One region of the Rhodoferax sp. GW821-FHT09E07 genome, then DNA from elsewhere that is predicted to be linked to it. Evidence: predicted binding sites of a transcription regulator. Region 1 holds the regulator's gene; the other holds the start of a gene.
The links. The regulator FNR, encoded in region 1, switches genes on or off when oxygen is low (the NO sensors DNR and NnrR bind a similar motif). The targets are predictions, from matches to a motif close to TTGATNNNNATCAA.
Positions count from the first base shown of each region.

Region 2: AC07OE_RS14390 (DUF2189 domain-containing protein) is a predicted target of FNR. The motif match lies at 2,122-2,135, and genes of this name have one in related genera.

Region 1 covers NZ_JBWKOP010000002.1:510,720-514,927, forward strand. Annotated here, with positions in the region: gene AC07OE_RS05560 (sulfite exporter TauE/SafE family protein) at 1-45, opposite strand, end outside; gene hemN (oxygen-independent coproporphyrinogen III oxidase) at 55-1,455, opposite strand; gene fnr (fumarate/nitrate reduction transcriptional regulator Fnr) at 1,570-2,370, shown strand; gene AC07OE_RS05575 (hypothetical protein) at 2,374-2,607, opposite strand; gene AC07OE_RS05580 (FixH family protein) at 2,629-2,910, opposite strand; gene ccoG (cytochrome c oxidase accessory protein CcoG) at 2,921-4,208, opposite strand, start outside.
Region 2 covers NZ_JBWKOP010000006.1:388,059-392,266, reverse strand. Annotated here, with positions in the region: gene AC07OE_RS14405 (sensor domain-containing diguanylate cyclase) at 1-403, shown strand, start outside; gene AC07OE_RS14400 (NnrU family protein) at 425-1,003, shown strand; gene AC07OE_RS14395 (DUF2788 domain-containing protein) at 1,018-1,227, opposite strand; gene AC07OE_RS14390 (DUF2189 domain-containing protein) at 1,227-2,072, opposite strand; gene AC07OE_RS14385 (glutaredoxin domain-containing protein) at 2,179-2,544, shown strand; gene AC07OE_RS14380 (Spy/CpxP family protein refolding chaperone) at 2,547-3,038, opposite strand; gene AC07OE_RS14375 (recombination-associated protein RdgC) at 3,184-4,125, shown strand; gene AC07OE_RS14370 (dienelactone hydrolase family protein) at 4,170-4,208, shown strand, end outside.

The DNA of each region.
Region 1 (4,208 bases):
CACCAGGCCCATCATCAGGGCGGTGAGCGCCAGAGAAGCTTGCATCCGGCGATGCTAAATGATCTTGGAAAAGCGGGCGCGGGTACGGTCCGTCTGCAGGTACTTGTCAAACACCATGGCCACCGCACGCACAAAGAACCAGCCCTGTGCGGTGACCTGGATGCCGCTGTCATCCACCGTCACCAAGCCCTGCTCCACCAAGGTTTCCAGGGCTTTCATTTCGGCGGCAAAGTAGCTTTTGAACTCCACCAGAAAGGCCAGGTTGATGGACTCGAACTGCAGCTGGCCCTGGCACATCAGCGCCATGATGACGGCGCGGCGCACCAGGTCATCGCGGGTGACGGCCAGGCCGCGCACTACGGGGAAGCGGCCCTGGTCCAGGTAGTCGTAATACTCGTCCAGCGTCTTGGCGTTTTGGCTGTAGGTGGCGCCAATGCGGCCAATGGCGGACACGCCCAGCGCGATCAGGTCGCAATCGGGCTGGGTGCTGTAACCCTGGAAATTGCGGTGCAAGCGCCCCTGCCGCTTGGCCACGGCCAAAGCGTCTCCCGGCAAGGCAAAGTGGTCCATGCCCACGTACACGTACCCCGCGCCCATGAAGGCTTCGAGCGAGCGCGACAGCATGGATACCTTGGAGGCCGCACTGGGCAGGGCCACCGTGGCAATGCGCCGCTGCGGCTTGAAACGCTCGGGCAAATGGGCGTAGGCGTACAGCGCAATGCGGTCGGGCCGAAGCTGGTTTACCTGGGCCAGGGTGCGGTCAAAGGACTCAGGGCTTTGCTGGGGCAGTCCGTAGATCAAATCCACATTGATCGATTCAAAACCCCGGGCGCGCGCGGCTTCCACCAGCGCAAACACCTGGTCGGCAGGCTGCACGCGGTGCACTGCCTTCTGCACCGCAGGGTCAAAGTCCTGCACGCCAAAGCTCAGGCGGTTGAAACCCAGCTCGGCCAGGGTGTCCAACCGTTGTGGATCGATGGTGCGGGGATCCACCTCAATGGAGTATTCGCCACCAGGCACTAGGTTGAAGTTGCGCCGCAGCATGCCCATGAGCTCGCCCAGCTCGGCGTCGTTCAAGAACGTGGGGCTGCCGCCGCCCAGATGCAGCTGGCTGACGGTCTGCCCCCGGCCGATGACGGCGGTGTGCAGGTCCACCTCGCGGCTCAGGTAGCGCAGATACGGCGCGGCGCGATCGTGGTGTTTGGTGATTATTTTGTTGCAGGCGCAGTAGTAGCACAGCGACTCGCAGAACGGAATATGCACGTACAGGGACAGCGGCAGCGCCAGCGCGGCGGCCCCGCTACGGCGCTGTGACAGTGCTTGGGCATAGTCTTCGGCGGTAAAAGCCTCTACAAAGCGGTCTGCAGTGGGGTACGAGGTGTAACGCGGCCCTGAAACGTCAAATCGGGTCAACAATCCTTCGGGTACAGAGGTGGGTTCGGCGACTGCGTTCATGAATGCTCCATCTAACGCAGCAACTGTGACGCAAACGCCGGACCCTGCACTTGATCCAAATCAAGTCGCACGCGCTTGGCTAGGCGGATAATTGACTTGCATCAGGGGAACACCATGTTTGAAACAACTTTGCGGACCGGAAAACCAGGCGAGGCCCAAACGCCCATCGCCATCACGCCTGTGTCTACGGCGCCTCTAAGCCCGCAGACCATCAAAGTGGCGTGCTCCAATTGCAATTTGCGGGAACTGTGCATGCCCCTGGGCTTGAGCCCCAGCGAGCTGGACCGCATCGATGACGTAGTGGCCAGCCGGCGCAAGGTCAAGCGTGGCGACACCCTGTTTCGCAGTGGCGAGCGCTTTACCAGCCTGTACGCTATTCGCACTGGCTTTTTCAAAACCTGCGTGGCCTCGGAAGATGGCCGTGACCAGGTGACCGGCTTTCAAATGGCCGGCGAGGTCATTGGGCTGGATGGCATCGTGAGCGAGCGCCACAGCTGCGATGCGGTTGCACTGGAAGACGCAGAGGTCTGCGTCATGCCGTTTGAGCGCATTGAAGAACTCTCCCGCGAAGTGAATGCGCTGCAGCGCCATGTGCACAAGATCATGAGCCGCGAGATCGTGCGTGAGAACGGGGTCATGCTGCTGCTGGGCAGCATGCGGGCCGAGGAGCGCCTGGCGGCATTTTTGCTGAACCTGGTGCAGCGTCTGCATGCTCGGGGGTTCTCGCAATCCGAGCTGGTGTTGCGCATGACGCGCGAAGAAATTGGCAGCTATCTGGGCCTGAAGCTGGAGACTGTGAGCCGCACGTTCTCCAAGTTCGTGGACGACGGCATTGTGGAAGTGAAGCAGCGGCATGTGCGCATCATCAACACCGATGCGCTCAAGGACATTGTCAACCCCAAGGTCTGCAACTAAGCCTTATTCGTTGACTTCAGCCGCACTCAGGCTGAGCACGGCGGTGAGGCCGCTGGACAGCGATGTCACCGCCCAAAACGTGAAGAAAGCCAAGGTATAGACGCCCTTGCGAGGCAGCTCCAAGGGCAGTCCCAGCCACTGCAGATCCTGCGGATCCACGACGGCGAAAACAAAAATCTCCAGCACGCAGGCCATCAAAAAAGCCGGCCAGACGATGGCCATCCATTTGCCGCGCATAGGACTCCTTTCAGGCCCCGGTCAGGGCGCCTTGGGTGCCGCGATGGGATCTGCTACCCCGGTCGCTGCGTGGTTGCGGGCCTTCATGGCGGGCGCCAGGCTTTGCGGGGTATCCGCCAGGGTGCGGTTGATCTCCACACCGTTTTGGTAGTAGTTCTCGTCCACCAGTGGGTCCGAGCCCACTGCAGCCAGATAGAACGTAAAGAAGCTGGCGATGACCACGGTCAGCGGGCCTGAGACGACCAGCCACACATGGCCAAATTGCCACCAGGGACGGGAATCAACAGCTGCGGGATTGGACATGAAAATCTCCTTAACGGGGAACAATGAACACAGATTTTTCGGTAACACGGGCACCGTCCTGCTCGGCGGTTACCGTGAAATGGATGGGGTGCGAACCTGCTGCTGCACCTTCGTACGGCAACTGCACCCGCACGGCGACCCAGCGTGACTGCGTGGCGTCAATTTCGACGGCGGGCTCTGAAGCCACGGCCAGCCCTGGCAGTCCCTCCACCGCAATCTGAAAGCGCTGCGATGTCTCGGTCGCATTCATCACCTGCAGGCGGAACACGTTTTCAATACGACCGCCTGAGGCAATCCGCGCCAGCGCACCGCGATCCCGCTCCACGTCAACCTTGAAGCCGGGTCGCAAGTACAAACTGACCAGCATGGCCACGACCACCGCTCCCAGAATGCCGGTATATACCAGCACGCGGGGGCGCAGCACATGGCGCCAGGTCTGGGCGGGGGTCCAATGCTGGCTCACGGCATTTTGGGTGGAGTACTTCACCAGCCCGAGCGCATAGCCCATCTTGTCCATCACCGTGTCGCACACATCGGCACAAGCGCCACAGCCTATGCACTCGTACTGCAGCCCATTGCGGATGTCGATGCCCGTGGGGCACACCTGCACACACAAACTGCAGTCCACACAGGCACCCAGGTTCAGGGCGGCGGGATCGGCTTTTTTGGACCGCGCTCCCCGCGGCTCGCCACGCTCCTGGTCATAGGTCACCACTAGCGTGTCTTTGTCAAACATGGCGCTCTGGAAGCGCGCATAGGGACACATGTACTTGCACACCTGCTCGCGCAGAAAACCGGCGTTGCCATAGGTGGCAAAGCCGTAGAACAAAACCCAGAAAATTTCCCAGGGACCCAACGTCAACGCCAGCACTTCATGGGACAGTGCGTGGATGGGCGTGAAATAGCCCACAAAGGTGAAGCCGGTCCACAACGCCACGCCAATCCACAAGCACTGTTTGGCCGTTTTGCGCAGCAGCTTTTCGGGGGTCCACGGTCCGGCATCGCGGCGCATACGGGCCGAGCGGTCGCCCTCGGTGAGCTTCTCCAACCAAAGGAAGATCTCCGTGTAGACAGTTTGCGGGCAGGCATAACCACACCACAGGCGGCCCGCCACGGCGGTGAACAGGAACAGCCCCAGTGCAGAGATGACCAGCAAGCCGGTAAGGTAAACAAAGTCCTGCGGGTACAGCACCAAGTTAAAAATGAAGAAGCGCCGCGCGCCCAAGTCAAACAACACAGCTTGGCGCTGGCCCCATTCCAACCAGGGCAGACCGTAGAAGACCAACTGCGTCAGGAAC
Region 2 (4,208 bases), on a different contig from region 1:
CAAGGAATTGCCGCTGAGCGTGGCCTTGCTGGACATCGACAACTTCAAAAAGCTCAACGACACCCTGGGCCACGCAACGGGCGATGCGGCGCTCAACCACTTGGCTTCGGTGGCCCGTGAATGCATGCGCCCGCAAGACACATTAGCCCGTTACGGTGGCGAAGAGTTTGTGATTTTGCTGCCCGATACACCTTTGGACAAAGGCATTGATGCCATGACCCGTCTGCAGCGCGAGCTCACCAAACGGTTCTTCCTGGCGGGTACCGAGAAATTGTTGATTACCTTCAGCGCCGGCGTCGCACAACTGGCTGCAGGTGAAGAGCCTACCAATGCCATTCGCCGTGCCGACCAGGCCATGTACCTGGCCAAACGTGCGGGGAAAAACCGGGTGTTGGGCGCGTAATGGCATAACAGGAGAGTTGCCATGGGCTATTTGTTGCTGGGATTGGTGGTGTTTTTGGGAGTGCACTCGGTGCGCATGGTTTCGGACACGTGGCGCACACGGGCGATGGGCCGCTGGGGCGAGGGCGCTTACAAAGTTGTGTACTCCCTGTTGGCAGCCGTCGGTCTGGCACTCATTGTCTGGGGCTTTGGCGTGGCCCGCGAAACCCCGGTGGTGCTGTGGACCCCACCCAGTGGTATGCGCCATCTGGCGGCGTTGTTGACGCTCCTGGCCTTTGTGCTGTTGGCGGCAGCCTATGTTCCGGGCAATGCCATCAAGGCGCGCTGGCGCCATCCCATGGTGCTCGCTGTCAAAACCTGGGCACTGGCGCACTTGCTCGCCAATGGCAACCTGGCCCACGTGCTGCTGTTTGGTGCGTTTCTGCTGTGGGCAGTCGCCAACTTCATTGCCTGCCGAAAACGGGACCGCGCCTTGGGTGTTACCTACCCGGCGGGTACTGCCAAGGCTACCGGTTTGACTATGGTGGTAGGGGTGGCAGCCTGGGCTGTGTTTGCCTTTGTGCTGCATGGGCTGCTGATTGGCATTCGCCCCATTGGTTGACCCGCGTTGGGGCTCTACCGGGTCAGCACCCACTGGATGACGAATTTGGCGGCAAAGCCCACCATGCCAAACGCCAAGCCCAGAAACAGCACAAACGTTCCGAACTTGCCAGCCTTGGACTCCCATGCCAGCTGTCCGATGATGAACAGCATGTAGAGCATGAAGCCACCCACCCCAAAGGTGAGGCCAAAACTGGCAATTTGCTCTTCGCTAAAACCAAACATCAGCGTTGCCCGGGACGTACATAGGGCGCGGAGTAGGCCTCGCGGGCGGGTAATGCGGAAGCATCTACCAGCTCACGGTAGGCATGCCAGCTGGCGTGGCCGAGCATGGGGATCACCGGAATCAGGCCCAGCAGCAGCGACCCCAGGCCCAGCAGGGTGAACCCCATGATGAGTGCTGCCCACAGTGCCATGGGAATGGGGTTGGCCAGGATGGTTCGCCAGCTCGTCAGCACTGCCTGCAACAGCGTCACACGGCGGTCCAGCAACAAAGGCATGGAGACCACGCTGGAAGCAAACAACGGTGCCGCCAGTACGCCACCCAAAGCCAGCCAGAGTTCAAACAGCCAGCTGTCGGGTGCCAGCACCACGTAGCGGACAAATTCCAGGGGTGTATTCACAGGCACGGGCGCCAGCAGGGTAATCAGGGCCGCCGAGGTCAGCACCCAGCCGGTGGCCGCTGCGGCCAGCAGTGCGCCAAATTGCACCATGCACCAGTAGTCGTTGCCCCATTTGTTGAAATGGCTGTTCTGCCAGTTCAACCAAGTCTTGGCCACCACCCGCCAGTCCGCGGTTTCCTTGCGCTCCAGCGCACGGCTCAGGGCATAGAGGCTGGTCGCGAGTACCGGGGCAATCACCAGAAAACCTGAGAGTGCACCGGCCAGCAGCCAAAAACGATGGTGTGCCACTGCCACGATGGCCGCACCGAATGCCGCCAGCACGAACCCATGTGCAAAGCTCACCCAGCCGGCGCGCAACATGTCGTGCCAGGCCAGACCTAGCCACGCCAAAGGGCGCATCAAGCTGATGGTGTGGATGGGTGGGGGTGAGAAGGGACGTTTAGCCATGGTGGTAGACCAATCCTACCCAGTGTAGGCGCCGATCAGCCCCTAAATTTTGATGGGGATCAAGGGCCCACCGCATAATAAAAAATCAACCCTATCAGGATCGTTTATGCCCCGTCCCATTCTGGATGAATCTCACATTCACCCCGCCATACGTCAACGCATTGCCACCCATCAGCAAGACATTGTTCAGGAAGTGCAGGCTGCCGTGGCCGCCCATGCGGTGGTGGTGGTGGGCATGGGGCTCAACCCCATGCCGAAGAAAGCACGGGCAGCGCTAGACGCTGCGGGGGTGCCCTACACCTACCTGGAGTACGGCAGCTACTTCAACACCTGGCGTCGGCGCAACGCACTGAAAATGTGGACCGGCTGGCCCACATTTCCCATGGTGTTCGTCAAAGGCACACTGGTAGGCGGTGCCACCGACGTACAGGCCCTGATCGCCAGTGGCGAGCTCAAGGCGCTGTTGGCCTGAGCTTATTTGCGCTCGCCACCCCGGTGGCCGCCCATGCGGGCGTGTTCTTGGTCAAACACTTTTTGTTGTTCGGGGCTAAGCACCGCGTAGAAGGTTCTGATTGCTTCATCGCGCTTGTCCATCTGGGCTTGCATATCTGCCATGTGCTGGGTGCGCAGAGCGCGGATCTTGTCCAGGCGTTCCGGGGTGCTCAGCTTGTCCAGTTCTGCACGGTCGGGGCGCTGTTTGGCGTCGCGGGCTGGCGGCTTCATTGCGGTGGTGAAGGTGGTCCAGGCGCTCTCCTGGGCCGCAGTAATTTTCAGCTTGGTTTTCAGCTCGGCCACGTGTTTGGCATGCATCTCTTCCATCTTGGCGGGATCCATGCGTTGGTGGTGTTCCATGCGGGGCTTGCCGTCCGTGGCGGGGGCATTGGCGGCAGGCTGTTGCGCCATGGCCGAGAAGCCGGCACCGGCCAGAACGCTGGCAACTACGAGAGATTTGAAAACGGGTTTCATGGTGTGTCCTTTACTCATCTGCCTGCAGCGGGTATCGCATCAGGTTGAGACCAAGTGTGTGGGGGCTGTGTAACTCGCCCATTGCGCCGCCATGTGGGTTTGTAAAGTTGCGTGAAAATGCACGGTCTATAGAAATGGGTCAAAAGTGTTCAAAAACATGATGGTGTACCGCTTGGTGTCGGCATGGTCGACAACGCAGGCGCAGTTGGAAGAGGCGCTGGATGGCGCACGGTTTGTGGAATGTGGCGCCAGCCAGGAGAAGTCCGTGGGTTGGACCGAACCGCGTGGCCAGGCCAACGGCCCGCTGGTGGAGATTGTGGGTGGCCAGTGGCTGCTCAAGCTCATGATCGAGGTCAAGAGCGTGCCGGGCTCCGTGGTCAAGCGCAAGGTGCAAGAACAGCTGGCCCACATCGAGGCCACCACGGGCCGCAAGCCTGGCAAGAAAGAGGCGCGCGAGATCCGGGATGATGCCCGTCTGGCCCTCTTGCCCATGGCGTTCACCAAGCAGTCCAGCGTGCAGGTGTGGATAGACCCCAAGGCAGGACGCCTGGTGCTGGACGCCGGCAGCCAGGCCAAAGCCGACGAGGTGATGACGGCCTTGATCAAGGCCGTGGACGGCCTGGCCGTGCAACTCATCAACACCCAGTTGGCACCGGCCACCGCCATGGCGCATTGGCTGGGCACGCAGGAAGCGCCACCAGACTTCAGCGTGGACCGGGAGTGCGAGCTGAAAGCCGCTGACGAATCCAAGGCCGTGGTGCGCTACACGCGCCACGCGCTGGACACCGACGAAGTGGCCCAACACATTGCACTGGGCAAGATGCCCACGCGCCTGGCCATGACCTGGAATGACCGGGTGTCGTTCGTGCTGACCGAGGCGCTGCAGCTCAAAAAGATTGCCTTCCTGGACACCGTGTTTGAGGAAGCCGCCAAGGCTGCAGGCGATGGCAAGGACGACAACTTTGACGCTGACGTGGCCATTGCCACGGGGGAGCTGGTACAGCTGATTCCGGACTTGCTGGAGGCGTTGGGCGGCGAGGTTGCCTTGGGCGAAAACCCTGCTGCGGGCGCAGTCACAGCGGTGTAACGGCTTTCCCGCTAAGCTGACTTCTTTTTTTGGGAGGCTGGCCCATGCAACGCAAAACCGCGCAGGACTTTGACCAGGAACTG